Regions from separate parts of the Rhizobium sp. NZLR8 genome, predicted to be linked through region 3. Evidence: predicted binding sites of a transcription regulator. Region 3 holds the regulator's gene; each other region holds the start of a gene.
The links. Region 3 encodes PhoB, which activates phosphate uptake and scavenging genes when phosphate is short. Its sites were predicted from a motif close to TGTCATNNANCTGTCAT; they were not measured.
Positions count from the first base shown of each region.

Region 1 (9,921 bases), on a different contig from region 3:
CCGACGATATCGCCCGCTCGATGTCGGCGCTCTCGGCCCGTGTCGCCGTCGTCCCCGGCCGCAACGTCATCGGCATCGAATTGCCGAACGTCACTCGTGAAACCGTCTATTTCCGCGAGATGATCGAAAGCCAGGATTTCGAGAAGAGCGGCTACAAGCTGGCGCTCGGTCTCGGCAAGACCATCGGCGGCGAGCCGGTTATTGCCGAACTCGCCAAGATGCCGCATTTGCTCGTCGCCGGCACTACCGGCTCCGGCAAGTCGGTCGCCATCAACACGATGATCCTGTCGCTGCTCTACCGCCTGACGCCGGAACAGTGCCGGCTGATCATGGTCGACCCGAAGATGCTCGAACTTTCCGTCTATGACGGCATCCCGCATCTTCTGACGCCTGTCGTCACCGATCCGAAGAAGGCGGTGATGGCGATGAAATGGGCCGTGCGCGAAATGGAGGAGCGTTATCGCAAGATGTCGCGCCTCGGCGTCCGCAATATCGACGGATATAACGAGCGCGTGGCGCAGGCCCGCGACAAGGGCGAGACGATCCATGTCATGGTCCAGGTCGGCTTCGACAAGGGCACCGGCGTCCCGATCGAGGAAAGCCAGGCGCTCGACCTGACGCCGATGCCCTATATCGTCGTCATCGTCGATGAAATGGCCGACCTGATGATGGTCGCCGGCAAGGAGATCGAAGGTGCGATCCAGCGCCTCGCCCAGATGGCCCGCGCCGCCGGCATCCATCTGATCATGGCGACGCAGCGCCCATCGGTCGACGTCATCACCGGTACGATCAAGGCGAACTTCCCGACCCGCATCTCCTTCCAGGTGACCTCGAAAATCGACAGCCGCACCATCCTCGGTGAACAGGGCGCCGAGCAGCTCCTCGGCCAGGGCGACATGCTGCATATGCAGGGCGGCGGCCGGATTTCCCGCGTCCACGGTCCCTTCGTCTCTGACGTCGAGGTTGAAAAGGTCGTTGCCCATCTGAAAACCCAGGGCCGCCCCGAATATCTCGACACCGTCACCGCCGACGAAGAGGAAGAAACGGAAGAGGAAGAAGCCGGCGCCGTCTTCGACAAGAGCGCCATGGCCTCCGAGGATGGCAACGAGCTATACGAACAGGCGGTGAAGGTCGTCCTGCGCGACAAGAAGTGCTCGACCTCCTACATCCAGCGCCGCCTCGGCATCGGCTATAACAGAGCCGCCTCATTGGTGGAGCGCATGGAGAAGGAAGGTCTGGTCGGCCCGGCCAACCATGTCGGCAAGCGCGAGATCGTTTCCGGGCGGGGTGACGGCGACTAATCAGGCGCGGAGTGCGCCACGCACTCCGTTCACATTCTTGAGACTGCCAACCGCACCGTCTCGCTGACGAACTCGGTCTTTCCGCCGGTATAAAAGTCCCAATTTCCGTCTGCCTCCGCAGCCAGCCGACGTTTCAGGTCGGCATAGGCTGCAGCTCTCTCAGGGTGATCCACGAGATAGTCGCGAAACAGGATGCGCTCCTGGTGTCCGCGATGATCGGGTCCGCAGACACATAGCCTGAACCCGTAGCCGTCATGATCTCGGGTGAAGGCCCACCGGTTCTCTCCAGCGTCGCCGTGGAAGACGAAATCGGCAGAGCGCACCGCTTCGATCGCCGTCGGCAGAACGGCGTCTGAGATCACGACGATATCGAGGTCGATCTTCGGCTTGGCCGCCAGACCAGGCACAGACGTACTGCCGATATGATCGATGGACAGCACGGAATCACTGAGCAAAATAGAGACTTCACTACTGATTTGGGCAAACAGCAGCGGCCAGGAGGGATCGTAGTCGACCACTTTGATGGCGCGCATGCTTCCTTCCGATCTCGGTCAGTGAATCTCGGCGAGCAGCCCGTCGAGGATCGTGACCATCTTCTGCTTGGCCTCTTCGAGCGAGCCGCTATTGTCGAGCTCCGCCACGTCGTAGTCGCCGCGCACCGTCAGCGGCCCGCGGGCAAGCCGCGCCATGATATCCTCATGCGTCTCGCGCCCGCGCGCCTCCAGCCGGCTCGCGAGCACTTCCGGGCGAGCGGTGACGTTGATCACCTTGAGCCGCGGGAAAGCCGCCTGGAAACGGTGAAGCGCCGAGCGCGAGCCGTTGGCGACAACGACATGCCCGCGCGACAATGCCACCGAGACCTCGGCCGGAATACCATATTTCAAGCCATGCGCCTCCCACCAGACGGCGAAGGAGCCCGACTGCTCCATCGCGGCAAACCCTTCGAGGGAGACGGAAAGATGGTCTTCGCCGCCGGCGTCGCGGTGGCGGGTGATGACGCGGCGGGTGAAATGTACGTCGGCGCGGCCGGCGAAATGCCGCGCGGCGAGGTTCATCAGCGTGTCCTTGCCGGCGCCGCTCGGCCCGACGACGACGACCATGATGCCGCGCTCGGCTCCGGCTCCTGGATGGGGTTCGTAAGGGCTCATGCGACACGGCGTCCCTGGCGCCAGACGGAGCGTGTCACCGGCACGCCATGCGAACGGTGGACGCGGACGAGATCGGCGCGCAGTCCGGTGGCGATCCGGCCGCGATCGTCGAGGCTGACGGTGCGGGCGGGCGTCGACGTCACCATGGCGATCGCCTTCGGCAGGGCAATGCTCTCGACTTCATCGGCGAGGATGAAGGGTGCATGCAGCAGGCTGAGCGGCACGTAATCGGAGGAAAGCACGTCGAGCACGCCCATCTCGGCAAGGTCGCGGGCAGCGATATTGCCGGAATGGGATTTGCCGCGCACGATGTTCGGCGCGCCCATCAGCACGCTCATGCCGTGACCGTGCGAGGCGCGGGCTGCGTCGAAGCTGGTCGGGAATTCGGCAAGCCGCACGCCGTTGTCGATCGCCTCGCCGACATGGGAGAGCGTCGCGTCGTCGTGGCTTGCCACGGTGATGCCGCGTTCGGCGCAGACCTTGGCGATGGCGTTGCGATGCGGCGTCGAGTTGCGCGCCGATTCCGCCTGGCGCTTAGCGACGAAACGCGCGAAGACCTCGTCGCTCAGGCCGCGCTTCTTCTGATAGTAGAAGATATATTGATCCATCGTCTGGAATTGACGCTGGCCGGGCGCATGATCCATCAGCGAGACCAGCCGCACATGCCGATCGTTTTCGAAATCGGCGAAATGTTCGAGCACATTGTCGGCCGAGACCTCGCAGCGCAGGTGGATCAGGTGCTCGGCGCGCAGCCGGCCTTCCTTCTCCGCCGACTGGATGGCGTCGGCCATCTCGCGCATCTCGCCATGTTCGAAGCCGCCGTCCTCGTCCGCGCCCATGCGCAGGCAGTCGAACACCGTGGTGATGCCTGAAGTGACGATCTGGGCATCATGCGCCTGGATTGCGGCGGTCTTGTTCCAGCGAATGCCGGGACGCGGCTGATAATGGCCTTCAAGATGATCGGTATGCAGCTCGACGAGGCCGGGAATGACGTAGTCGCCCTCGAAATCTTCGCCGGCTACCGAGTTGCCTTCGGAAATGTCGGCGATCTTGCCGTCGCGAATGAGAATCGATCCGGAGAGGATGTCATCCTCAAGAACGATGCGGGCGTTGGAAAACACGGTCTCTTTGCTCATCTCGTCTGGTCTTTCAGCTTTTGGCGCCGGCAAGCGGCAGCCAGGAATGAACTTTAAACGGGGCGCCGCGCGTTTCTTCGGTGAAGACGGCAAGGCCCGAAATCGTAAGCGGCCGACCGGTGAAATCGGCAAAACGCTCGGTCAGGATCGCTTTCATCACTGCGGCGCGTGTCTCGGGCACCTGGCCGGTGAGTGTCATGTGGAAGCCGAAATCCTCCATCACATAAGGATAACCCCAGCGCTGCAGATGGGTGCGCTGGCTGTCGCTGAGCTTCTCCGGGTTGCGCCGCTCCATATCGGCCTCGGAAAGCGTTGCGCGGAACGGTTCGAAGGACCTTACCACCTTCGCGGCGAAATCCTGAAGAGGTTGATGAAGAGAACCGGGAACGAGGGCAAAAAAACGACCGAGCTGGCCCAGCACGAGTTCAGGAATCTCGAAAGCTTCAGTGCGCGCGGCAAAATCCTCGGCAACGGCCATGAGATCCTTCTCGGTGACCGAGGCGGCGAGCGAAAACGGTGCCTTGATCGTCGCGTGAAAGCCGTAGCGGCGAGGATCCGCGGTCAGCTCGAACTGCTCCGCCGCACCCAGTCTCTCATGTTCTGACGCAGAATAGGTCTCGCCGGTGAACGCATCGCGGCCGAGCCAGAGCGACGCCTCGCCGGTCAGGGGATCGTCCTTCGGCGGCGAGAAATAGAGAGCATAGCGCAAGGCTTTTATCCTGAGGATCATCGAAACGGGGGAGCGCAATGTGCAGTGATTTGGCGGCGAACCGCAAGCAGGCTCCCGGCTAAAAGATTTCCGTGACAGAATGATGATGGCGGCAGCGCCGCCACGGCCTTTGGAGCGGATATATCAGTGGGTTTTCGTGCCCATCAGCCGGTGGCGCAGCGCGTTCGAGGCGGCGTCGAAAATGAACACGACGATCAGGATCAGGATGACCATGTAGGCGACGTTTTCCCAGTTGGCGTTGGTGCGCATGGCCTCCCACAATTTGAGGCCGATGCCGCCCGCGCCGACGGCGCCGATGATGGTCGCGCCGCGCACGTTCGATTCCCATTGGTAGAGCGTCTGGCTGACGATGACGGGAACGATCTGCGGCATAATGCCGTAACGATGGACGAGCACGGTCTGAGCGCCGGTCGATTTGATGCCTTCCCGTGGCTTGTTGTCGATATTCTCCAGCCCTTCGGAATAGAGCTTGCCGAGCGTGCCGGTCTCGGTGAGGAAGATCGCGCCGCTGCCGGCAAGCGGGCCAGGCCCGAAGGCGCGCGTCAGGAACAGCGCCCAGATCAGCATGTCGACCGAGCGCAGGAAATCGAAAAAGCGCTTCAGGATCTGATTGAGCAGCCGGTTCGGCGTGATGTTGCGCGCCGCCAGGAAGGCCAGCGGGAAGGCTGTGAGCGAGCCGAGCAGCGTTCCGAGGAATGCCATGACGATCGTCTGGAAAAGCTTGGTCCAGACATCGCCGTGCTGCCATTCGCTGTTGTTCCAAATGTCGTCGAAGGCGAGCGCCAGGTTGGACTGGTCGGGCTTGATGCGCGGGCCGGAAACGATGAGACTGACGACCTCGCCGACCGGCTTGTCGAAGAAGGACGATTGCGTGTCGAAGATGAAATTCGCCCAGCCGATGAAACGCTTGCGGATCTTCACCCGGTCGACGGAAATGCTGACGTCGCCGGCAAAGCCGAGATCGGCGAGCACATTGTCGTCATAGACGGTCATCCAGCCGGGCACCGGCCCGACAACTTTCGGCGCACCGCTCGAAACCTCGACGGGAACGCTGATGCCATGCGCGGTGACGGTCGTCTCGCTCTTCGAGACGGTGACGGTGCGGCTGGTGCCGCTGATCGAAACCGTGATGCTGCCATCGGGATTGTTGACCAGCCAGTCCGCATGCGGATTGTCGCCGAGCGGCGAGAAGCGTGGATAGTGGATGTCGATCGAACCGTCATCCCCGATGCGGAATTCCGGCTGAACGTCGTAGCTCACCCATTGGCTGAGATAGATGCCGACGCGCTCCCAATGGGCTTCGGCGAAAAGCTTGGGCAGGTCGAAGAACCAGACGGCATAGAGGCTATAGAGCAGCGTCGCGATCAGGATCATCAGCCCGCCGAAACGCTGGCGGAACGACCGGTGCAAATATTCCGGATAGCGTGTTTCTATCTCATGCATGCGGTTTGCGTCGATCACCGTCATGGCGGCCTCAATGTTGCAGAAGGAAGGCGTGCTCGCCGACGAGGCGGCGGCGCAGCCATGCGGAGAATTGGTCGACGGCGACGATCGTCACGAACAGCAGCAGAACGAGCGCCATCGTCTTCGCGCCGAAGCCGCGCGAGATCGAAAGCTTCAACTCCTCGCCGATGCCGCCGCCGCCGACGGCGCCGATGATGGTCGAGGCGCGCACGTTGATCTCTAGGCGTAAGAGCGCATAGGAGGTGAAATTCGGCAGCACTTGCGGCAGAGCGGCGAAGCGGACGCGCTCCCACCAGTTGGCGCCGACGGCTTTCATGCCCTCATCGGGCTTCATGTCGATATTCTCGGCCACTTCGTAGAAGAGTTTACCGAGCGCGCCGATCGTGTGCAGGGTGATGGCGATGATGGCAGCCACCGGCCCGATCGACAGGATCGCGGAAAACAGGCCGGCGATAACGATCTCAGGGAAGGCGCGCAAAAATTCCATCAGGCGCTTGGCGACGATGCGCAGCGGCCATGAACTCGTCAGGTTGCGGGCGGCAAAGAAGCTCAAGGGAACGGCAAAGACGAAGGCGATGATTGTCGAGATCAGCGCCACGTTGATGGTGACGATCATCAGCTCGAAGTATTCGGGGATGTAGAAAGCGCCCCAGATGTAGACGCGGCCCTTGTCGAAATTGAATTCCTCGCCGCCCTTGTCGTTGACGCTCGCAATGTCGAACAGCGCACGCCAGACATCGTTCCAGTCCCTGGGGATGAGCCAGCTCAAAAAGTCGAAGAGATGCGGCAGGCGGTCGAAGAAATGGCCGGCATTGCTCTCGTCGGCGAAGCGGACGGAACTGACGAAGGCAGCAATCAAGATAACCAGGCCGAGGATAGTGTAGAAGCGGCGCTTGGCGACCATCCGCTCCCAGGCGGTGCCGATCTCCTGCGTGCTCTGCATGTGCGGCTGTGTATCGGCAATAGTCATGGACGCCTCGCCCGATCAAAGATAAAGGGCGGCCGTTTCCGGCCGCCCCGCATTCCAGAAACCGATCAGCCGCCGATGGCAGCTTTGCGAACTTCGACGACGGCGTTGTAGAAGTCGTGCTTGACCGGGGCGTAACCCTTGTAGTCGCCGCCTTCGACAGCCGCGAAGCACTTGTGATCCTTCTCCGGCAGAGCCGTGAAGAAGGCTGCAAGCTTCGTCTGCCAGTCCTGGCCGAGGGCGTTGCGAACGACGAGGGGGCCGTTCGGGATCAGCGGCGAACGCCATACTTCAACCAGCTTGTTCGGATCGACGGCGCCCTTGTCGACTTCCTTGCGGAAGGTGCCGGAGGTGTAGCCGTCTTTGAATTCGCCGATGCCCGACGAGTCGTCGACGGCAACGTCGACCTTGCCGTCATAAGCGGCAAGCAGGTTGTTCTCGTGGCCGCCGTTGAACTGCGTCGAGGCGAAGAACTTGTCGTTCGGCATGCCCGTGTCCTTGGGGATCTGCGTCAGCGGCACGAGATAGCCGGAGGTGGAATCCGGATCGGCGTAGCCGAGCTTCTTGCCCTTGGCGTCCTTGATATTCTTAATGCCGGAGGACTTCAGGGCGAGACCGACCGAGTAGTAACCCGTCGAGCCGTCCTTCTGCTGCGTCGTCAGGATCGGCGTAACAGCTTTCTCGTCCTTGATGTAAATGGCTGCATAGCCGGAAGCGCCGAGTTCGGCGAAGTCGAGCGTGCCGCCGAGCAGGCCCTGGATAACGCCGTCATAGTCGGCGGCGGGGAACAGCGACACCTTCTCGAAGCCGAATTCCTGCTTCAGGTGGTCGGCAAGGCAGGCATAGTTGCGCAGGCGGTCGGTTTCGTTTTCGCCGCCGAGAATGCCGATGCGGAATTCCTTGAGATCTGCCGCGTTGGCGGCGCCGGCGAGCGCGAAGAGCGCCGTTGCCGCAAAGAGTGTTTTCTTCAACATGTGTCTCTCCTATTGACCGGTGCCCCCGGTCTTCCGTTACGAAGAAGTGTGCCCTTGACGCGGGCGCTCGATCGCGGCCGGCTCGCTCAGAGACCGGCCAGCGCCAGCGGTTGGGCGCCGGCGGATTGATTGTCTGCCCGCTCGGGAGCGATATTGATGGACGTCGAGGTCATCGTTTCGTCGATGCCGGCGCCATCCTTGTCCGTCCCGTAGATTGCCTTCACTGCCTCGGCGGTCAGTTCCGAAGCCTTGCCGTCGAAGACGACGCGGCCGCCGGCCATGCCGACGATGCGCTCACAATAGTTGCGGGCGGTGTCGAGCGTGTGAAGGTTGGTGATGACGGTGATGCCCTCGCGCTCGTTGATATCGCGCAGCGCATCCATGACGATCTTGGCATTCAGCGGATCGAGCGAGGCGATCGGCTCGTCGGCAAGAACCATCTTCGGGTTTTGCATCAGCGCTCGCGCAATCGCCACGCGCTGCTGCTGGCCGCCGGAAAGCGTGCCGGATGCCTGCAACGCCGTCTGCTCGATACCGAGGCGTTCGAGCGCAGCGATGGCATGCACACGTTCCTCGCGGGTGAAGATGTTGAGCAGGCTCAGAAGCGTCGAGCGGTGGTTGAGGCGGCCGAGCATGACATTGGTCAGAACGTCGAGGCGCGGCACCAGGTTGAACTGCTGGAAGATCATCGCGCAATCGCGTTGCCAGTTGCGCAACGCCCGGCCGCGAAGCCCGGAGACCTCGACGCCGGCGAAATGAATGGAGCCGGAGCTCGGTTCCTGCAGCCGGTTGATCATGCGCAAGAGCGTCGACTTGCCGGCGCCGGATCGGCCGATGATGCCGACCATCTGGCCCTGAGGAATGTCGAGCGTGACGGAATCGACGGCGAGCTTTTTTCCGAAACGACGTGTGACATTCTTCAGCTCGAACATCATGCTTTCCCTTTGCACTCCAGGCCTTGGTCAGCATCGCATTAGTCCCGCTTGATGAACCTCCCATGTCATATTTGTGTAAGTCCTGTCACATATCCCCGCGCTTGTTGCGCATCTATATCGGCGGTTTAACCACCGTAGCGGAACAGGAAATCTTCCGCGCTCAGGTTGCGGAAATCCTGCAGCGCCTGGCGCAGCCGGTCGTGCTCCCAATCCCACCAGGAAAGCCTGTCCATCCGTTCGCCGATCTCTCTTGGAAAGCGTTCGCGGATTGGTTTGGCCGGTACGCCGCCGACGATCGCGTAGGGAGCGACATCCTTCGATACCACCGCACCGGCGCCGATCACCGCGCCGTTGCCGACGGTGACGCCGGGCAGGATGGTCGCCCCATGGCCGATCCAGACATCGTTGCCGATCGTCACGCGGTTTGCCCGCCGCCAGGCGAAGAAATCGGTTTCCATGTCGCCGTCCGGCCAGTAGTCGGCGGCACGATAGGTGAAATGATGCAGCGTCGCCCGCCAGGTCGGATGATTGGTGGCGTTGATGCGCACGGCGGCGGCAATATTGACGAACTTGCCGATCGTTGCGCACCAGACTGAGCCATCCTGCATGATGTAGGAATAGTCGCCGAACGTGGCCTCGCTGATGCGGCAGCGCTCGGAGACCTCCGTATAGCGCCCGAAGGTGGAATCGCTGACGGATGCCGTCTCATGCACATAGGGCTCGATGCCAAGCTTGCGGCTCATGCGGCGATCTTTCCAGGCGAGAACAGCTGGACGTCGAGGATGCGGTCGGCGACCGCCTCGCGCACTTCCTCGTCGTGGAAAATGCCGAGAAGCGCGACACCCGCCTTCTTCTTCTCCTCGATCATGCCGACGACGACGGCACGGTTTTTGGCATCGAGCGAGGCTGTGGGTTCGTCGAGAAGCAGGATCGTGTGCTCGGTGATGAAGCCGCGGGCGATGTTGACGCGCTGCTGCTCGCCGCCGGAGAAGGTGGCGGGTGGAAGTTGCCAGAGCGCTTCCGGCAGGTTGAGCCTGGCAAGCAGGGCGCCCGCCTTTTCCCGTGCCGTGGCGGCGTCGTCGCCGCGCGCCACAAGCGGTTCGGCAACCACATCGACCGCCGCGACGCGCGGTACTGTGCGCAGGAACTGGCTGACATAGCCGAGCGTGTGGCGCCGCACGTTGAGCACGGTGCGCGGATCGGCGGCGGCGAGGTCGACGATGCGCCCGTCGTGGCGTATGAGGATCTGGCCAGTGTCGACGGCAT
Region 1 is NZ_JABDVY010000001.1:102,645-112,565, forward strand. It holds gene HJB89_RS00465 (DNA translocase FtsK) at 1-1,301, shown strand, start outside; gene HJB89_RS00470 (GrpB family protein) at 1,331-1,834, opposite strand; gene phnN (phosphonate metabolism protein/1,5-bisphosphokinase (PRPP-forming) PhnN) at 1,853-2,449, opposite strand; gene HJB89_RS00480 (alpha-D-ribose 1-methylphosphonate 5-triphosphate diphosphatase) at 2,446-3,585, opposite strand; gene HJB89_RS00485 (DUF1045 domain-containing protein) at 3,599-4,294, opposite strand; gene phnE (phosphonate ABC transporter, permease protein PhnE) at 4,439-5,782, opposite strand; gene phnE (phosphonate ABC transporter, permease protein PhnE) at 5,790-6,749, opposite strand; gene phnD (phosphonate ABC transporter substrate-binding protein) at 6,815-7,720, opposite strand; gene phnC (phosphonate ABC transporter ATP-binding protein) at 7,807-8,652, opposite strand; gene HJB89_RS00510 (DapH/DapD/GlmU-related protein) at 8,781-9,398, opposite strand; gene phnL (phosphonate C-P lyase system protein PhnL) at 9,395-9,921, opposite strand, start outside.
Region 1: the regulator PhoB is predicted to act here: its motif matches at 4,387-4,403, upstream of HJB89_RS00485 (DUF1045 domain-containing protein).

Region 2 (9,921 bases), on a different contig from region 3:
GATCGCTGCATAGAACATCGCAAAAAGCCCGTCCATCAGGATGACGACGAAAATCGCCTTCACCACCGCGGCCGTCACATGCTGGCCGAGCGATTCCGCGCTGCCGCCGACCTTCAGCCCTTCGACGGCGGCGACGATGCCGATGACCAGCGCCATGAACGGCGCCTTGATCATGCCTGAGAGCACCGTGGACAGCGTCACCGCCTCGTGCAGGCGCGACAGGAAGTTGGCGAAGGTGATGCCGGAATAGCCCCAGGCGACGGCGGCCGCACCACCGAGCGAGGCGAAATTTGCCAGCACCGTCAAAAGCGGCAGCGCGATGGTCAGCGCCACCAGTCGCGGGAAGATCAGTACGCCGATCGGGTTGAGCCCCATCACCTTCAGCGCGTCGATCTCCTCGCGCATCTTCATCGAGCCGATCTCGGCGGTGATCGCGCTGCCCGAACGGCCGGCGATCATGATCGAGGTCAACAGCACGCCGATTTCGCGCAATTGCAGGATGCCGACGAGATCGACGACGAAGACCTCGGCACCGAAGTAGCGCAGCTGGAAGGCGCCCTGCTGGGCAATGATCGCCCCGATCAGAAACGACATCAGAAGGATGATCGGAACGGCGCGAACGCCCATATTGTCGATTTGGTTGATGATCGAGGCCGGCGAAACGCCGCTGCCGCGGCCGAACTTCATCTGTGCGCCGCGCACCGCCGAGCCGAGAATATACATGGCGGCGGCGAAATTGTCCCAGACGTCGTAGGCCATCTTGCCGACCGGCGCGAAGATGCGCCCAGCAAGCGACACCTTCTCCTTAAACTCCGGCTCCGGTTTGGCCGACTCCTCGGAGAACATCGCCAGCATTTCGTCGATATGCTGATTGGTGCCTTCGAAGCGGACCGACCGTCCGGCCGCCTCCTCTTCCTTCTTCAGCCGGCACAGCAGCCAGATCCCGGCGGTATCGATATCCGTAATGTCGGAAAGATCGACCGTCAGGTCACCGGCCTTCTGGTGCAGCAGCTTCTCGAAGTCACGCAGCACGAAATGCACATAGGCACTACGCCAGCTGCCTCTGAGACGAACATGCTGCCCCGAGCCATCGGACTGGTCGTCCACGTCAAGTGAGGCAACGTTGCGATTCTCGGCGTTCAAGATACCTATGTCTTTCAAGGCTCACGGCGACATTGCCGACTCGGCGGATCGTTCGCCGCCCGGCGCGTCAATATACAGAAGCAACGTGCGAATTCCATGCTCACAGGACAGCAATAATGCCGCGCACCCTCGATATCCAGATGAATTCATTTCCGATTGCCGGGACCTTCACCATCTCGCGCGGCGTAAAGACCGAGGCCGAGGTGATTACCTGCACGCTCTCCGAAGACGGTGTACAAGGGCTTGGCGAATGCGTGCCCTATCGCCGCTACGGTGAGACCATGGAGAGCGTTTTTGCCCAGATCGAGGCGGCGCGTCCGCTGATCGAGGCCGGGATCTCCCGCCGCGACCTCTTGTCCGCCATGCCGCCGGGCGCTGCCCGCAACGCCGTCGATTGCGCCCTCTGGGACCTGGAAGCGAAACAAACGGGTGAAAGCGTGGCGGCCCGTCTCGGCCTTGCCGATCTGAAGCCGCTCACCACCGCTTACACCATCTCGCTCGGCGAGCCGGAGGTGATGGCCGCAAAGGCGCGCGAACATGCAGGCCGCGCGCTGCTCAAGGTCAAGGTCGGAACCGGCGACGATGAAAGCCGTATCCGCGCCGTCCGCGCGGCCGCACCCGATGCCGCCATCATCCTTGACGCCAATGAAGGCTGGCCGGAAGCCGTGCTCGAACGACATCTCAACATCGCGGCGCAAGCGGGTGTGGCTCTCGTCGAGCAGCCGTTGCCGGCCGGCCGCGACGCTCTGCTTGCCGAAATCCGTCGCCCGCTTCTCGTCTGCGCCGACGAAAGTGTCCACCACACCGGCGATCTCGCAAGCCTTGCAGACCGCTATGACGCGATTAACATCAAGCTCGACAAGACGGGAGGCCTGACGGAGGCCCTGGCGATGAAGGCCGAGGCAGAACGGCTCGGTTTCAGCATCATGATCGGCTGCATGGTCGGCACCTCGCTTGCCATGGCGCCGGCCGTGCTGCTCGCCCAGAATGCCGATTTCGTCGATCTCGACGGTCCGCTGCTGCTTGCCCGCGATCGCGAACCCGGCCTGCGCTACGCCGCTTCCCTGGTCTTTCCGCCTGAAAGCACGCTTTGGGGCTGAAGGTAGTAAGCTGAGATGACGAGGCCGAGACCGGAGAACGCGACGAGCGCCATGACGTAATAGCTGACGACGCCGAGCCAGGCATAGAGATAACCCGACGCCAGCGTCATCAGCGCCATTGCCATGCCGACATAGAAGAAGTAGGCGCCTTGCGCCGAGGATTCCTGCGTCTCCTGCACCGTCGCCATGATCCGCCGCTGCACCCCGGTATGCACGAAGGCATAGGTGAAGCCGTGGAAACATTGCAGCAGGAAAAAACCGGCAAAGCCGGTATTCATCGGAAACAGTATCCAGCGGCAGACGCTGACCGCGCAGCCGAAGCGGATCAGGGTCCAGGCGTCGAAGCGCCGGTTGAGACGCTTCGACAGGAAGAACACCGTCACTTCGGAAGCGACGCCGACGCTCCAGAGCAGGCCGACCTCAGTGCCGGAAAAGCCGAGATGATGCCAGTAGATCGATGAAAAGGCGTTGAGCACCGCATGGCTGGACTGCTGAATGGCGACACCGATCAGCAGCAGCAGCAAGTGCGGCTCGCGCAACCCGCTGCCGGTGGCGGCCGGAATGTTGATCGGCTGGCCACGCCGACGCGTCGGCCCGATGCGCGGGCAGAAGATTGCCATGACCACGGTCATGGCAAAGCCGAACACCATGATATCAAGCACCATCCCGCCGCCCCACCGGCTGATCAGCTGGCCACCGACCAGCGTCGAGACGATGAAGGCAATCGAACCCCAGACGCGCATTGACCCGTAATCGAGGCCCCAGCGGCGCACGCCCGAGATGACGATCGATTCGACGACGGGCACATAGGGCGCGAAAGTGGCGCCCTGCAGTGCATAGACGATCGTCACCGGCCAGAAGGTCGTCGTCCAGAACAGCGCGATCGCCGTCAGCAGCGACAGGCTGCCCGACCAGAGCAGCACGTCGGCGCGCTCCTTCAAACGGTCGGCGATCATGGCGACAACAGGCGCCACCAACACGCGAACCACCATCGGTATGGCAAGGATAACGCCGATCTCGTGGTCGCTGAAGCTGTGGGTTGCGAGCCACATCGGAAAGAACGGCAGAACGATGCCGTTGACGAGCAGTGGCGCGCAATAGGAAAGCGCGCTGAGCAGCCGGAAGCGCGGAGGCGCTCCCTCACTCGGGGAATGTTGAGCGGGAATCATCGGTGGACCTGAAGGAAACTGATCGTTGTCCTAACACACCACCCTGGAGGCGACCATTGCGAGAAATAGCCCTACTGAAACGTTTTAGAAAATAAATAGTGCCTGTCGCCTGACGGTAACGGCTAAACTCCTGGAGCGCGCGGCGCTGATACGCCGGCCCCAAAAATCAGACGGCCCTCAAATCAGGCGCCCCCAAATCACGCGGCCTGCGGGGCGAACTCGCCCTGGTCATGCATTTCGATGGCGGCAAGCGCCGGCACACTGCTGGCAAGCGCCCGCCAGGTGATCAGTTCGAACGTGCCGTCGTCGTGCTCGGCCACCGCCGTGCAGCTTTCCACCCAATCGCCCGTATTGATGTAGCGGATGCCGTCCATGTCCTGGATGATGGCATGATGGATGTGTCCGCAGATCACGCCGTCGGCGCCGCTTTTGCGGGCTTCCTCTGTCACGACGCGCTCGAACTCACCGATGAAGTTGACGGCATGCTTGACCTGCAGCTTCGCCCAGGCCGAGAACGACCAGTAAGGCATGCCGAGGCGTCGGCGCACTGCCGCCAGGAGGATGTTGATGCGGATCGCAGTATCGTAGGCCCAGTCGCCGAGATAGGCGAGCAGGCGTGCGTTGCGGACGACCACATCGAACTCGTCGCCGTGCAAAATCAGGTATTTTTTGCCGTCGGCGCCATCATGCATCATGCGGTCGACGACCTCGATGCCGCCGAAATGCATTCCCGGGAAGTCGCGCAGGAATTCGTCGTGATTGCCGGGGATATAGACGACGCGTGTGCCCTTGCGGGCCTTGCGCAGCAGCTTCTGGACGACATCGTTGCAGACCTGCGGCCAGTACCAGCTGCGCTTCAGGCGCCAGCCGTCGACGATGTCGCCGACGAGCACGATCGTATCGGCCTCGTGGTGGCGCAGGAAATCCAAAAGGAAATCGGCCTTCGCGGCCTTCGAGCCGAGATGGACATCGGAAATGAAGAGCGTTCGGAAATGTCTGGGTTCCATCATGTCTATCACGAGCTGTCGCTCATGCCCCATCTTTCATCTAGCCTTCCAAAACCAGACTCGTGTTTCAGGAAGATGACAGACTGGGGAAAAGCCCTGCGCGCCGGCAATATTGCCCTCTCCATCGAGCGCGTTCATGATGAAGGCGACTCATATCCGACAATGCGGGATGGCTGATGCGTCTCTTTCTCGTTCGCCACGGCGAATCTCTCGGCAACCTCAACGAACAGGCCTATCGGCAATTCGGCGATCACAATGTGCCGCTGACCGAGTGGGGTCACCGCCAGGCGGTGGAAGCCGGCGGCGCGATCGCCTCCTATTTGAAGACACTGCCGGGCGCGGATTTCCGCAAGCTGCAGATCTGGTACTCGCCATTCCTCAGAACACGGCAAAGTAAGGATGCCTTGCTTACAGCCCTGCCGGAAAGCTATGTCGGCGAAATCCGGGAGGATTACCTGCTGCGCGAGCAGGATTTCGGTCTGTTCACCGAAATCTATGACCATGCCGAACAGAAGCAGAAATTTCCCGAGGAATTCGAAAAATGGGCGAGACTGCGCAGCAACAGCGGCAAGTTCTACGCGCGGCCGCCAGATGGCGAGAGCCGGGCGGATGTGGCCCAGCGTGTCCGCCTTTTCCTTCAGACCGTCATGCGCGACGCTGAAAATAGCAGCCACAACGTCGTGATCGTCGGCCATGGCGTCACCAACCGGGCGGTCGAAATGAATTTTCTGCACCGCCCCGTCGAATGGTTCGAGCGTTCCGACAATCCTGGAAATGCCGATATCACGTTGATCGAGGGGACGCGCTCGCAAGGATACGTGTCGACCCTGCTGCACCAGGCGGCCGACCGGCAGCCGGGACAGGAAAGTGAACTGCGCGATGCCTATGGCGCCGACGTGACGATCACGCCGAAGCCCGGTGGATAGGTTTCTGGCGGATTACACAAGGCAACCCGCCAACTCCTCACCTCAGGTTATTCGTCGCCTCGGGTGAACCTTCACCTCGGGTGACTGGTCACCCTATGTCGGCGACGTCACCGTTGCCGGTTCCTGCCCGGCCGGTGCCTCCTCGTTCACAGTCTCCGGCCGCTTCATCCTCAAGAGACGCAGCACGAAGACGAAGAAGACGGGAACGAAGAAGATCGCCAGCACCGTCGCCGAGACCATGCCGCCCAGCACGCCGGTGCCGATCGCATTCTGGCTGGCCGCACTTGGGCCGGTGGCGATTGCCAGCGGCACCACGCCCAATGTAAAGGCGAGCGAGGTCATGATGATCGGCCGGAAGCGCAGCCGAGCGCCTTCGATCGCGGCATCCATCAGCGATTTTCCCTCGGCAAAGCCGTCCTTGGCGAATTCGACGATCAGGATGGCGTTCTTCGCCGACAGACCGATGATCGCGATCAGGCCGACCTTGAAGTAGATGTCGTTGGACATGTCGCGGCTCATTACCGCGAGCACGCAGCCGATGACCCCAAGCGGCACGACCAGCATCACCGACAACGGGATCGACCAGCTCTCGTATAGCCCCGATAGCAGCAGGAAGACGAAAAGGATGCTGAGACCGAACAGGAAGGGCGCCTGCGATCCCGATTTGAGCTCCTCCAGCGACTGGCCGGTCCATTCGAAGCCGAAGCCGTCGGGAAGCTCGGAGGCCAGCCGTTCCATTTCGGTAATCGCCGCGCCCGATGAATATCCCGGCGCCGGAGCGCCCGAAATGCGAACAGAGGGATAGCCGTTGTAACCGACGATCTGCGCCGGCCCCTTCTGCCACTCGGCGACCGCGAAGGATGAGAGCGGCACCATGCCGCCGCTCGCATTGCGGACGTTGAGTTTCATCAGGTCTTCGGCCTGAAGCCTGCTCTTGTCCTGTGCCTGCACGATGACGCGCTGCATGCGGCCGGAATTCGGGAAGTCGTTGACGTAGCTCGAACCGAGATTGGCGGTGATCGTGCTGTTGATGTCGGCGAAGGCGACGCCGAAGGTATTGGCCTTTTCGCGATCGATGACGAGCACCAGCTGAGCCGAATCAGGCATGCCCTCCGGCCGGATACCGGCGATGATGGGGTTCTCAGATGCCTTGCCGAGCAGCATTCCTGCCGCCTCGGTCAGTGCCGCCTGGCCCTTTGCCCCGCGATCCTGAAGGCGGAAGGTGAAGCCGTTGGTCGTGCCGAAGCCTTCGATCGGCGGCGGCGACAATGCGAAGGAAGTCGCATCCTTCAACGCAAACAGCTGCATATTGACGCGGTTGGAGATCTCCTGCACCGAATTGCCCGCGCCACGCTCGGCCCAGTCCTTCAGGGTAACGAACACCAGGGCGGCATTCGGCCCCTGCCCCGAAAAGCTGAAGCCCTGGATCGCCACGACGTTGGCAACCGCCGGCTCCTTCTTGAAGATCGCCTCGATGCTTTCGAGCGAGGCGACCGTGCGGTTACGGCTCGCCTCGGGCGGCCCCTGCACGTCGACGATCAGGAAGCCCTGGTCCTCGTCCGGCACGAAACTGCTCGGCAGGTTGACGAAGAGATAGCCGAGACCGACGACGACCGCGACATAGACCGCCATGACCCGCCAGGAGCGCTTGGCCAGTCCCTCGACGGCGCGGGCGTACCTGCCGGTCAGCCGTTCGAACTTTCGGTTGAACCAGCCGGCGATGCCCTTCTTCTCGTGATGGCCCTTGATCGGCTTCAGGAAAGTCGCGCAGAGCGCCGGCGTCAGCGACAGCGCCAGGAAGGCCGAAAACAGGATCGAGACGACCATGGTCAGGCTGAACTGGCGGTAAATGATGCCTGTCGAACCCGGGAAGAACGCCATCGGCACGAAGACGCAGGAGAGCACCAGCGTGATGCCGAGGATTGCGCCGGTGATCTGCCGCATCGCCTTTTTGGTCGCCTCCTTCGGCGACAGGCCTTCCACCGCCATCAGACGCTCGACGTTCTCGACCACGACGATGGCGTCATCGACGAGGATGCCGATGGCAAGCACCATCGCAAACATCGTCAACACGTTGATCGAGAAGCCGGCGGCAAACATCACCGCCAGCGTCCCGAGCAGCGCGACCGGCACGACGAGCGTCGGAATGATGGTGTAGCGGAAGCTTTGCAGGAAGACGAGCATGACGATAAAGACGAGGGCGACGGCTTCAGCGAGCGTATGCGCCACCTTCTCGATCGATGCCGAGACGAACGGGCTGGTGTCGTAGGGAACGGAATATTCGACGCCCGCCGGGAAGAAACGCGACAGCTCCTCCATCTTCGCCTTGACCAGATTGGACGTGTTGACGGCGTTGCCCGTCGACGACAGCTGGATGGCGATGGCAGCGCTCGGTTGCCCGTTCAGCCGGGTGGAGAAGCTGTAGCTCTCGCTGCCCTCTTCGATCCGCGCGACGTCGCGCAGCCGGACGTTCGACCCGTCGGCATTGGCGCGCAGCACGATGTTCCCGAATTCCTTGCTGTCGGTCAGCTGACCCTTCACCAGTACCGTCGCCGTCAGGTCTTGCGAGATCGGATTGGGTGCGGCGCCGATCTGGCCCGCCGCAACTTGGGCATTCTGCGCCGAGATCGCCCCGCTGATGTCGGAGGCGGTGAGGTTCAAGCCGACCATCTTGTCGGGATCGATCCAGATGCGCATCGCCCGCTGCGAGGCAAACAGCTGCGCCCGGCCGACGCCGTCGAGACGGCGTAGCTCGCCGATGACGTTCCGGTTGAGATAGTCGCCGAGCGCCACCTCATCGGTCTTGCCGTCGGTCGAGGTCAGCGAGATGAACATCAGGAAGCCGGACGACGCCTCCTCGACTGTGACGCCCTGATCCTTGACGGATTGCGGCAGCCGCGGCTCGACGCGGCGGATGGCATTCTGAACGTCGACGGAGGCCTGGTCGATATCGGTGCCCGCCGCAAACGTCGCGGTGATCGTCATCGCGCCCGAGGTGTCGGAGGTCGATTCGAAATAGGCAAGGTGCTCGACCCCGTTCAGCTCTTCCTCGATCTGCCGGGTGACGCCCTGATAGATGTCCTGCGGCGATGCGCCGGGATAGCTGGTAGTAATGCTGAGCTGCGGCGGCGCGACCTTCGGATATTGTGCGACCGGGAGGAACGGCAGCGCGATCAGGCCGGCGATGGAGATGAAGATCGCAAAGACCCATGCCAGGATCGGGCGATCGATAAAGAAACGTGCCATTGATCTTACTCCGGCTTCTTGGCGTCGCCGGACGCGACTTCGCCATCCCGCCACGCTTCCGGCGCGACCTTGGCGCCCGGCTGCAGTTTCTGCACGCCGTCGACGACCAGGCGTTCGCCAGCAGACAGGCCGCTTTCGACCACCCATTCATTGCCGGAGGATTGACCGAGCTCGACGTCGCGCGGCTGCGCCACGTCTCCGTCCTCTAGGACATAGACCTGCGCCTTGCCATCGGCCGCACGGATGACGGCGCGTTGCGGGATGAGGATCGCCTTCTCGCGGACGGCCTGCTCGATGCGGACCCTGACGTAAAGACCCGGCAGCAGATCGCCGTTGGGATTGGGGAATTCGCCGCGCAGGGTAACCTGGCCCGTCGTCGCATCGACGCTGGCGCTGCGGAACAGCAGTTTTCCGGCCTGGGCGTAGACCGTGCCGTCGTCGAAGACGAGTTTGATGTCGGCTTTGCCTTGTTCCGTCGAGGCGAGGTTGCCATTCTCGACCGCCCGCTTCAGCGCCAGCAAGTCGCCGGAGGATTGCGTGAAGTCGGCATAGACGGGGTCGATCTGCTGGATCATCGCCAGCGCATCGCCGGCATCTGCCGTCACCAACGCGCCTTCGGTCACCAGTGCGGCGCCGATGATGCCTGAGATCGGTGCCCGGATTTCGGTATAGCCGAGATTGATCTTCGCTTCGTCGAGTGCTGCCTGCGCCAGCGCGACATCGGCGTCGGCCTGGGCAAGGGCGACAGCCGCCGCATCATATTCGACCCCGCTTGCGACATCGCGGTCGCGCAGCGACTTCTGCCGATCCAGCTGCTGCCGGGCATTCAGCTGCGTCGCCCTGGCGCGCTCGAGGCTGGCTTCGGCGCTGGCGACGCGGACCCGGAACAGGGCCGGATCGATCCGATAGAGCACGTCGCCCTGATGAACGAGACTGCCCTGCTCGAACACCCGTTCCTGCAGGATGCCGGAAACCCGGGCCCTCACCTCCGAAACACGCGTCGCGGCGATGCGGCCGGGCAATTCGCTGACAACGGGAACCGGACGCGCGTTCAGCGTCAGCACGCTGACGGCGGCCGGCGGCATGGCGCCGCCTTCCTGGGCGTGAACCGGCAATCCCACGCCGAGGAACAGCGCCAGCGTTAGTGCGTAACGCACTGTTTTCGTATGAAAATGCATAATCCACTAGCCTTCCTGATGGTCCCGCTGAGGTCCAAAAAAGCACAGCCCGCCGAAATGACGTTCGGCGGGCCTCCTGTGCCGACAGATAGCCAATCTTATTTCGGATTGCAAGATACCTACCGGTTGGTATGATAGCGACATCACTTCTT
Region 2 is NZ_JABDVY010000018.1:116,317-126,237, forward strand. It holds gene HJB89_RS28915 (ABC transporter permease) at 1-1,161, opposite strand, end outside; gene dgcA (N-acetyl-D-Glu racemase DgcA) at 1,260-2,243, shown strand; gene HJB89_RS28925 (MFS transporter) at 2,195-3,412, opposite strand; gene HJB89_RS28930 (UDP-2,3-diacylglucosamine diphosphatase) at 3,610-4,452, opposite strand; gene HJB89_RS28935 (histidine phosphatase family protein) at 4,596-5,345, shown strand; gene HJB89_RS28940 (efflux RND transporter permease subunit) at 5,439-8,591, opposite strand; gene HJB89_RS28945 (efflux RND transporter periplasmic adaptor subunit) at 8,597-9,769, opposite strand.
Region 2: the regulator PhoB is predicted to act here: its motif matches at 4,484-4,500, upstream of HJB89_RS28930 (UDP-2,3-diacylglucosamine diphosphatase).

Region 3 (9,921 bases):
CATGAATTGGCGCTATCAGGCAGAGTTCAATATCAAGAAAAACGAATCGACGCCGCGAGGGCACTTGCAAGACGAAATTCCATGGAGAAAAAGCCTGTCGGCGCGCATCCGGCGCGAACGGCCGGTGCTGCTGGCGGCGATCCTCAGTGCGCTCGTCACGCTTGCCGCCGGCATGAACAAGTGGGTGGTGCTCATCCTGCTGCTTGTGATGATCGTCACCGCGCTTTTCAACGAGGCGCCTGATATCAAGGCAGAACCGATCGAGCCGGTTGAGATCAAGCCGGAAATGTTGCCAAGCCGCCTGCCGGAAGTGTCCGCCACGCTCGCCGGCCTCGATATTCCGGTCATGGTGCTGTCGGACGATGCCTCGGTGCTCTTTCAGAACCGGGCTGCCGAAAAGGCTTTCGGCGAGGTGGCGCTCGGCGCCCATATATCGGCCCGTCTACGTTCGCCCGGCGTGCTCGACATGGTGCGCGAAACCATCGCCACCAACGCCCCGAACCAGATCGAACATGCCGAGCGGCTGCCCTCCGAGCGTGTCTATATCGTCCGCAGCGCCCCCATTGAATTTTCGGCAGATGGCGGCCCGCATGAGCGCTATTTCATCCTCTCCTTCCGCGATATTTCAGAGGTTCGTCGCATCGATCGCATGCGGTCGGATTTCGTCGCCAATGCGAGCCACGAGCTGCGCACGCCGCTAGCGTCGCTCCGCGGCTTCATCGAGACCATCCAGGGGCCGGCAAAGAACGATCTGAAGGCGCAGGCGCGGTTCCTCGCCATCATGTTCGATCAGACGACACGCATGAGCCGGCTGGTCGACGACCTGCTGTCGCTCTCGCGGCTGGAGCTGAAATCGCATATCGCCCCGGATGAGAAGGTCGACCTGGTGCCGCTGCTCGGCCATGTCAGGGATTCACTCGGCCCGCTTGCCAGGGATGTCGGCGTCGACATCAACCTGCATCTGCCCGACGGCAAGGTCGAGGTGCTGGGAGACCGCGACGAACTCGTCCAGGTCTTCGAGAACCTGATGGAAAACGCCTGCAAATATGGCCAGGAAGGCGAGATCGTCGATGTCTGGCTGAAGAACGGCGCCGGCCAGCCGGTCGAGGTCAGCATCGTCGACAAGGGGCCGGGCATTCCGGCCGAGCATGTGCCGCGCCTGACCGAGCGTTTCTATCGCGTCAGCATCGAGGACAGCCGCTCGAAAAAGGGCACCGGCCTCGGCCTTGCCATCGTCAAGCACATCCTCACCCGCCACCGGGCGCGACTGATCGTCAAATCGGAAGTCGGCAAGGGCACCGATTTCACCGTGCGGTTTTAAGGCGATACGCTGCCTGTCCCCTAAAGTAACGATGTTCCAGCGGTTTTTTGCAACATAAGGTTGAGGCGGGCTCGAAGTTCATAGCGTGACCGACACAAGCACTCGGCAGCGCTGAAAATATGCTTTTAGAATCAACGAGATAAACTGTCACAAATGTTTCACCGATTTGACATAAAAGGACGGTGCTTACAGCGCTAAGAGAGTCCCGCCGATGAAAAAAGGCACTGCGAGGGCCTCTCGAAAGGCCGCACTCACACAAGCCCAAATGCCGGGAGATTTCTAATGAACACCTTCAAGCTCACCGTTGCCGCGCTCGCTGCAACCGCTGCTTTCGCTGGCGCTGCCGTCGCCCGCGACCAGATTCAGGTTGCTGGTTCGTCCACCGTCCTGCCTTACGCAAAGATCGTTGCCGAGTCCTTCGGCGAAACCTTCACCAACTTCAAGACGCCGGTCGTTGAATCCGGCGGCACGGGCGCTGGTCTGAAGGAATTCTGCAAGGGCGTTGGCGAAGACACCATCGACATTGCAAACGCCTCGCGTCCGATCAACAAGAACGAAGCCGAAGCCTGCAAGGCTGCAGGCGTCACCGACATTCAGGAAGTCAAGATCGGTTATGACGGCATCGTCTTCGCAACCGACGCTTCCAACCCGGATGTTGCCTACGTTCCCGCAGACATCTACAAGGCCCTCGCAGCCCAGGTCGTCGTCGACGGCAAGCTCGTCGCCAACCCTTACAAGAAGTGGTCGGAAGTCAACCCGAAGCTTCCGGCTGTTGATATCGCTGCCTATATCCCGGGCGAAAAGCACGGCACCCGCGAAGTCTTCGAACAGAACGTTCTCGCCGCCGGCTGCAAGGCCGCTGGCGCTGTCGACGTCATCGCCAAGGAAATCGCCGACAAGGCTGCCCAGGGCAAGGCCTGCGTCGCAGTCCGCAAGGACGGCGCTGCTGTCGACATCGACGGCGACTATCCGGAAACCCTGGCACGCATCGCCGCCAACAAGACCGGCGTCGGCGTATTCGGCCTTTCCTTCTATGAAAACAACGCTGACAAGCTCAAGGTTGCCAGCATGAGCGGCATCGTTCCGTCCACCGAAACGATCGCCAACGGCACCTATCCGGTTTCTCGCCCGCTGTTCTTCTACGTCAAGAAGGCACATCTCGGCGCCGTTCCGGGCCTGAAGGAATACGTCAACTTCTTCGTATCCGACCAGATGATCGGCCCCGATAGCCCGCTCGTCGAATACGGCCTGGTTGCCGCTCCGGATGCCGAGCGTGACGCGATCCGCAAGGAAGTCGAAGCCGGTAAGGCTATGTAATGACTTTGCCGGCGCGGTGCTCTAAAGGCCCGCGCCGGCATTGCCTTAAACCCTGGCGCGCCGACATTTCCGCTGCAGGGTTGAATTCATTCCGCATGATTGGGCTTTTTGGGGCTATGGCCTGGGGACGTAACGAATGAGCACATCCGTCATACTTCTGTGCCTTGTGGTGATCGGTGCCGCCGCCTATCTGGTCGCGCGCAGTCGGGCCACGGCACTTGCCGGGGGCCGGTCCTCCGCATTGCATTCACGGCCGGTCTATTACGGCGCCTATGCGGCGATCTGGGCGGTTCTCCCTGCTCTCCTCGCGCTCTGCGTCTGGCTCTCGGTCAGCCCCGGCATCATCCAGTCCTCGGTTCGCAGCCACTTCCCCGCCGATGTCAAGGCTCAAGCCGCCGTCGAGCAGGATCTTGGTTATTCCATGGTGGCGACGGTCGCCCGCGGCCTGACGATGCTGACCTCGGATGAAACCGCAGCGGTCGCCAGCGATCCGGCGGCACTCCAGGCCAAGCTCAGCGAAAAGGGTGTGCCGCTTGCCGGCCAGCCGCTGCCTTACATGCTCGACGCCGCCAAAAAGCTCAATGCCATGAGCATGACGAGCCGCCTCGCCATGACGGCGGTGGTCTTTATTCTGGCCATTGCCGGCGCCTTCTATGCGCTGCGCGCCATCGCCCCGCGCTTCCGCGCCCGCAATCGGGTTGAGCGTTTCATGCTCTGGGGCCTGCTACTCGCCTCTTCGATTGCTATCCTGACGACGATCGGCATCGTATTCTCGATGCTGTCGGAAGCCGCCCGCTTCTTTGCCGCCGTTCCCGCCGCCGATTTCTTCTTCGGCACCGTCTGGGACCCGCGTTTTGCCGGCGCCGGCAGCTCGTCCTTCGGTCAGTTCGGCCTTATCCCGCTGCTGCTCGGCACGCTCTATATCGGCATGGTCGCCATGCTGGTTGCCGTACCGGTCGGCCTGTTTGCCGCGATCTACATGGCCGAATACGCCTCGCCGAAGCTGCGCGGGATCGCTAAGCCGCTGCTCGAAGTGCTCGCCGGCATTCCGACGATCGTTTACGGCTTCTTTGCGCTCGTCACCGTCGGCCCGTTCCTGCGCGATTTCTCGGCTCAGATCAGCGGCCTGCTCTCCGGCAACTACACCAACTTCATTCAGGCGCAGAGCGTTCTGACCGCCGGCATCGTCATGGGCATCATGCTGATCCCCTACGTCTCCTCGCTGTCGGACGATATCATCACCGCCGTGCCGCGGACGCTGCGTGACGGTTCGCTCGGTCTTGGCGCCACACGCTCCGAAACCATCAAGAAAGTGGTCTTGCCCGCAGCCCTTCCCGGCATCGTCGGCGCCTTGCTGATGACCGCCTCGCGCGCCATCGGTGAAACTATGATCGTTGTGCTGGCCGCCGGTGTCGCCGCCCGCATCCAGATCAACCCCTTCGAGCCGATGACGACGGTGACCGTCAAGATCGTCAATCAGCTCACCGGCGACCTCGAGTTCACCTCGCCGCAGACGCTGGTTGCCTTCGCCCTTGGCATCACGCTGTTCTGCATCACGCTTTGCCTCAATATCTACGCGCTCTACATCGTGCGCAAATACCGGGAGCAGTACGAATGACGGATATTGTTTCTCCCGCCGGGATAACCGTTTCCAAGGCGCCCACGCGCCGCGATATCGGCATCAAGCGCCGCTACGCCGCCGAACGCCGGTTCCAGGCCTATGGCATCGCCGCCATCTCCTTCGGCCTCATCTTCCTGTTCATCCTGCTGTGGACGGTGATCGGCAAAGGCTACACCGCCTTTCAGCAGACGGCGATCACCCTGCCGATCGAATTTTCCGAGAAGACGATCGACCCCAGCAATAAGCGTGCGACCGATGCTTCGGTGCTGATCGCCGCCAACTACCCGGTTCTCCTGCGCGACGCGATCGTCAAGCAGCTGAACGTCAATGCCGCAAGCCGTCCCGACGTGCGCGATGCATCCGCCATGCTCTCCAAGGGTGCGCCGGTCCAACTGCGCGACATGGTCGTCGCCGACCCGTCGATCATCGGCAAGACGGTCAATGTCACCGTGCTCGCCGACGCCAATGTCGACAGCGCCAACAAGGGCCAGATCGACCTGTCGGTCGATGAGAAGAACCGCAAGGTCAACGACAAGCAGGTTGGCTGGATGAACGAGCTGAAGGCGAGCGGCGCTCTCCACAAGCAGTTCAACACCGGCCTCTTCGTCAACGGCAATTCCAGCCGTCCGGAGGCCGCAGGCCTTGGCGTCGCCCTCATCGGCTCGCTCTACCTGATGCTGATCGTGCTGGTGCTCGCTCTGCCGATCGGCGTTGCCGCCTCGATCTATCTCGAGGAGTTTGCGCCGAAGAACAAGCTGACCGATCTGATCGAGGTCAACATCAACAACCTCGCCGCCGTGCCCTCGATCGTCTACGGTCTGCTCGGCCTTTCCGTCTTCATCAACTTCGTCGGCCTGCCGCGTTCGGCTTCGCTGGTTGGCGGCCTGGTGCTGACGTTGATGACCCTGCCGACGATCATCATTGCGACGCGCGCCGCACTGCGCGCCGTGCCGCCGTCGATCCGCGCTGCAGCCCTCGGCCTCGGCGCCTCGAAGATGCAGATGGTGTTCCACCATGTTCTGCCGCTCGCCATGCCCGGCATCCTCACCGGCACGATCATCGGCCTGGCGCATGCGCTCGGCGAAACCGCGCCGCTGCTGCTGATCGGCATGGTCGCCTTCGTCGCCAACGCGCCGACGACGCCGCTCGATCCCTCGACGGCTCTGCCCGTGCAGGTCTATATGTGGGCCAACGAGGCCGAACGTGCCTTCGTCGAGCGGACTTCGGGTGCCATCATCGTCCTGCTCCTGTTCCTGATCGTCATGAACATGGGCGCCATCCTCTTGCGTCGTCGCTTCGAGCGCCGCTGGTAAACGGAGTTACACATCATGAACATGTTGACGGAAGCTGCAGTTGAAAAAGCGCTGGATCAGAAGATGAGCAACGTCCCTTATAAGATGATCGGCAAGGATGTCTCGGTTTACTATGGCGAGAAGCGCGCGCTTTTCGATGTGAACCTGAACATCCGCGAAAACACCGTAACCGCGCTGATCGGCCCGTCCGGCTGCGGCAAGTCGACCTTCCTGCGGAGCCTAAACCGCATGAACGACACGATCGACGGCTGCCGGGTCACCGGCAAGATCACGCTTGATACCGACGATATCTATGATCCCGATATCGACGTCGTCGAACTTCGCGCCCGCGTCGGCATGGTCTTCCAGAAGCCGAACCCGTTCCCGAAGACGATCTATGAAAACGTCTCCTACGGCCCGCGCATCCATGGCCTTGCCAAGTCGAAGGCCGATCTCGACCAGATCGTCGAGACCAGCCTGCAGCGTGCCGGCCTCTGGAACGAGGTCAAGGACCGCGTGCATGAATCCGGCACCGGCCTGTCCGGCGGTCAGCAGCAGCGCCTCTGCATTGCCCGCGCCGTCGCCGTCAGCCCTGAAGTCATCCTGATGGACGAGCCCTGCTCGGCGCTCGACCCGATCGCCACCGCCAAGGTCGAGGAACTGATCCACGAACTGCGCGAGAACTACACGATCGTCATCGTCACCCACTCCATGCAGCAGGCCGCGCGCGTCTCGCAGCGCACCGCCATGTTCCACCTCGGCAATCTCGTCGAGGAGAACGACACCGACAAGATGTTCACCAATCCCGACGATCCGCGCACCCAGGACTACATCATGGGTCGCTTCGGTTGATTTTGGCGACACCAAGCCTTCCCGTTATTCGAGGATAAAGCCCCATGGCATCGACACATATTTTTTCTGCCTATGATGATGATCTGAAGTTCCTGTCCAGGCGGATTTCCGAAATGGGCGGCCTGGCCGAGCAGATGGTCAGCGAGGCCGTCCGGGCGCTCGTCAACGGCGATACCGCGCTGGCGCAGAAGGTCATCTCCGACGATGTGATCCTCGATCACGCCGAGCGAGAAATCGGCGACAAGGCGATCGTTACCATCGCCCGCCGTCAACCGATGGCCTCGGACCTGCGCGAAATCATGGGTTCGATCCGCATCGCCGCCGATCTCGAACGCGTCGGCGACCTCGGCAAGAACACCGCCAAGCGCGTCATCGCCGTGCAGAGCACCGGCGTTCCGCGCAAGCTCGCCCGCGGTCTCGAGCATCTGTCCGAGCTGGCGCTCGTCCAGCTCAAGGAAGTGCTCGACGTCTACACGACGCGCTCCGCCGACAAGGCCAATGCGATCCGTGAACGCGACAACGAGATCGACGCGATGTACACCTCGCTGTTCCGCGAGCTGCTGACCTACATGATGGAAGATCCGCGCAACATCACCAGCTGCACGCATCTGCTCTTCTGCGCCAAGAACATCGAGCGCATCGGCGACCACGCCACCAACATCGCCGAGACGATCTACTACATGGCGACCGGCGCACAGCCGGAAGGTGACCGTCCGAAAGACGACAGCGCCAACACCGTCGGCGCGGTCACGGAATAAAGCCCATACTAGCCGTTGCGTGCGCGCCCATCCGGGCGCGCAAAGAGGTCGCAGCCACCTTTCTGAATTTGCGCAGGATGCATTGCTTAAATCACCCCGGTTTAAGGAACATGCGCGAGGAGACCGACAGGCATGATCCCGAGAGTTGCAGTTGTTGAAGACGAGGAAGCCTTGAGCGTGCTTCTTCGCTACAATCTCGAAGCGGAAGGCTTCGAGGTCGATACTATCCTTCGTGGCGACGAAGCCGAAATCAGGCTTCAGGAGCGCACGCCCGACCTGCTCATCCTCGATTGGATGCTGCCCGGCGTCTCCGGCATCGAACTCTGCCGGCGCCTGCGCATGCGGCCGGAAACCGAACGTCTGCCGATCATCATGCTGACGGCGCGCGGCGAAGAGAGCGAGCGCGTCCGCGGACTGTCGACCGGGGCCGACGATTACGTCGTCAAGCCGTTCTCGACCCCGGAGCTCGTTGCCCGCGTCAAGGCGATGCTACGCCGCGCCCGTCCCGAGGTGCTGTCGACGGTGCTGAAATGCGGCGATATCGAACTCGACCGCGAAACCCATCGCGTCCATCGCAAAAGCCGCGAAGTCCGCCTCGGCCCCACCGAATTCCGCCTGCTGGAATTCCTGATGTCGTCGCCGAGCCGGGTCTTCTCCCGCTCGCAGCTTCTCGACGGCGTCTGGGGCCACGATATCTATGTCGACGAACGCACCGTCGACGTCCATGTCGGCCGCCTGCGCAAGGCGCTGAACTTCTCCAACATGCAAGACGTCATCCGCACCGTCCGCGGCGCCGGCTATTCGATGGAAGCCTGAGGGGTTTCCGATAAAGTCGAGCAAGCTCTGCCCCTCACCCTAACCCGACCGGGGTCGAGCCACTCGTCTCGACCCCGGTCGGTGCCGGCAGGCGGATGAGGGGCAGCCACACCCAACGTTCTCACATAAAAAAACGGGCCTTCCAGCCCGTTTTTGCATGTCGACAATGTCACCCGTTCAGCTCGCCCGCGCTGCCGCCCGGCGGCGTTCGTTGACGGGCTGGTAGGCGAGTTTCTGGTGATAGCCGCAATAGGGTGAATTGTCGGGGGACTCGCAGCCGCAGAAGTGGAAGTCATCCTTCAGCGGATCGCCGACCGGCCACTTGCAAGTGCGTTCGGTCAGTTCCGTCAGGCCGAGGCGGCGGGAGATCGGCACGACCACGTTGCCTTTCGGCACGTATTCCATTTCCTCGACCGTTTCGATCTCGATCTCTTCCTTCAGCATCGTTGCGCCCTGCTGGCGGGTAACGGTGCGGGTGGTGATCCGAGAGGCGAAGTTCGGCGCGCGCGGCGCCGATGTATTGCGTTTCGGCGTTCGGGCCGTGGCGGCCGTGCCGCCGGCCTTGGCGCGGCCCGGAAGGCTCAGGCGGTGCACCTTGCCGATTACAGCGTTTCTGCTGACACCGCCAAGTTGCGCCGCGATCTGGCTGGCGCTCAGTCCTTCGGCCCAAAGCTTCTTGAGTTTCTCGACCCGCTCGTCTGTCCAGTTCATGCCCTGTCTCCACCTTCTGCGTTGGTGATGGCAGAATCCCTCACCGTTGCCTCGGAAGCTCCGAAACAAGAAACGCTTGATCAATTTTGGTGACTAGTTCCGCCGCATGCAGTCTAGTAATTGAACTTTAACCTAGTGTGAGCGTGACTCCGTGACAAGAGTCGCATGAATCCGGATGAATCGAATTCGGAGTTTTCCCCAACTTGCTGCCCCAGCGTGTCATTTCTGCAATAAAGCCTGTTGAAGGTCGAAAACACCGCTGTACAACCTTGCTGCATGCGCTAAGGGCGCAGTTTTGTTGACATTGCAGCGCGAAAAGGAAATAGTACCGCTGGCCGCCGCAAGGCGGCATTTTTGATTTTTCGGGCCTGGTTTCCTTAGCCGGAGTCGTTGCCCGGCAACCAGGAGATCGCGCCATGGCTGAAGCCGCGCCGCTTTATGACACCTACTCTCGTGCCCCGCTGCGGTTCGAGCGAGGCGAGGGCGTGTGGCTGATCACCGAAGGCGGCGAGCGTTATCTCGATTTCGGCGCCGGCGTCGCCGTCACCTCGGTCGGCCACAGCAACCCGCATGTGGTCGGCGCGCTGAAGGAGCAGGCCGACAAAGTCTGGCACCTCTCCAACATCTATGAGATCCCCGGCCAGGAGCGCCTGGCGAAACGCCTGACGGACGTCACCTTCGCCGACAAGGTGTTCTTCACCAATTCGGGCGCCGAGGCGCTGGAATGCGCGATCAAGACGGCGCGCCGCTACCAGTTTTCCAACGGCCATCCCGAGCGCTTCCACATCATCACCTTCGAAGGCGCCTTCCACGGCCGCACGCTGGCGACGATCGCCGCCGGCGGCCAGGAAAAATATCTCGAAGGTTTCGGCCCCAAGGCGCCCGGCTTCGATCAGGTGGCTTTCGGCGATATCGAAGCGGTCAGCGCCGCGATCACCGACGCCACGGCGGCAATCCTCATCGAGCCGGTGCAGGGCGAGGGCGGTGTGCGTCCTGCCACCACCGAGTTCATGAAGGCGTTACGCCGGCTCTGCGACGACAACGGCCTGCTGCTGATCCTCGACGAGGTCCAGACCGGCGTCGGCCGCACCGGCAGGCTCTTTGCCCATGAATGGTCGGGCGTCACACCCGACATCATGGCGGTCGCCAAAGGCATCGGCGGCGGTTTCCCGCTCGGCGCCTGCCTTGCCACCTCAGAAGCCGCTTCCGGCATGAAGGCCGGCACCCACGGCT
Region 3 is NZ_JABDVY010000009.1:10,998-20,918, forward strand. It holds gene phoR (phosphate regulon sensor histidine kinase PhoR) at 209-1,321, shown strand; gene HJB89_RS19685 (substrate-binding domain-containing protein) at 1,604-2,638, shown strand; gene pstC (phosphate ABC transporter permease subunit PstC) at 2,775-4,256, shown strand; gene pstA (phosphate ABC transporter permease PstA) at 4,253-5,572, shown strand; gene pstB (phosphate ABC transporter ATP-binding protein PstB) at 5,588-6,403, shown strand; gene phoU (phosphate signaling complex protein PhoU) at 6,448-7,161, shown strand; gene phoB (phosphate regulon transcriptional regulator PhoB) at 7,294-7,977, shown strand; gene HJB89_RS19715 (GcrA family cell cycle regulator) at 8,155-8,688, opposite strand; gene HJB89_RS19720 (aspartate aminotransferase family protein) at 9,105-9,921, shown strand, end outside.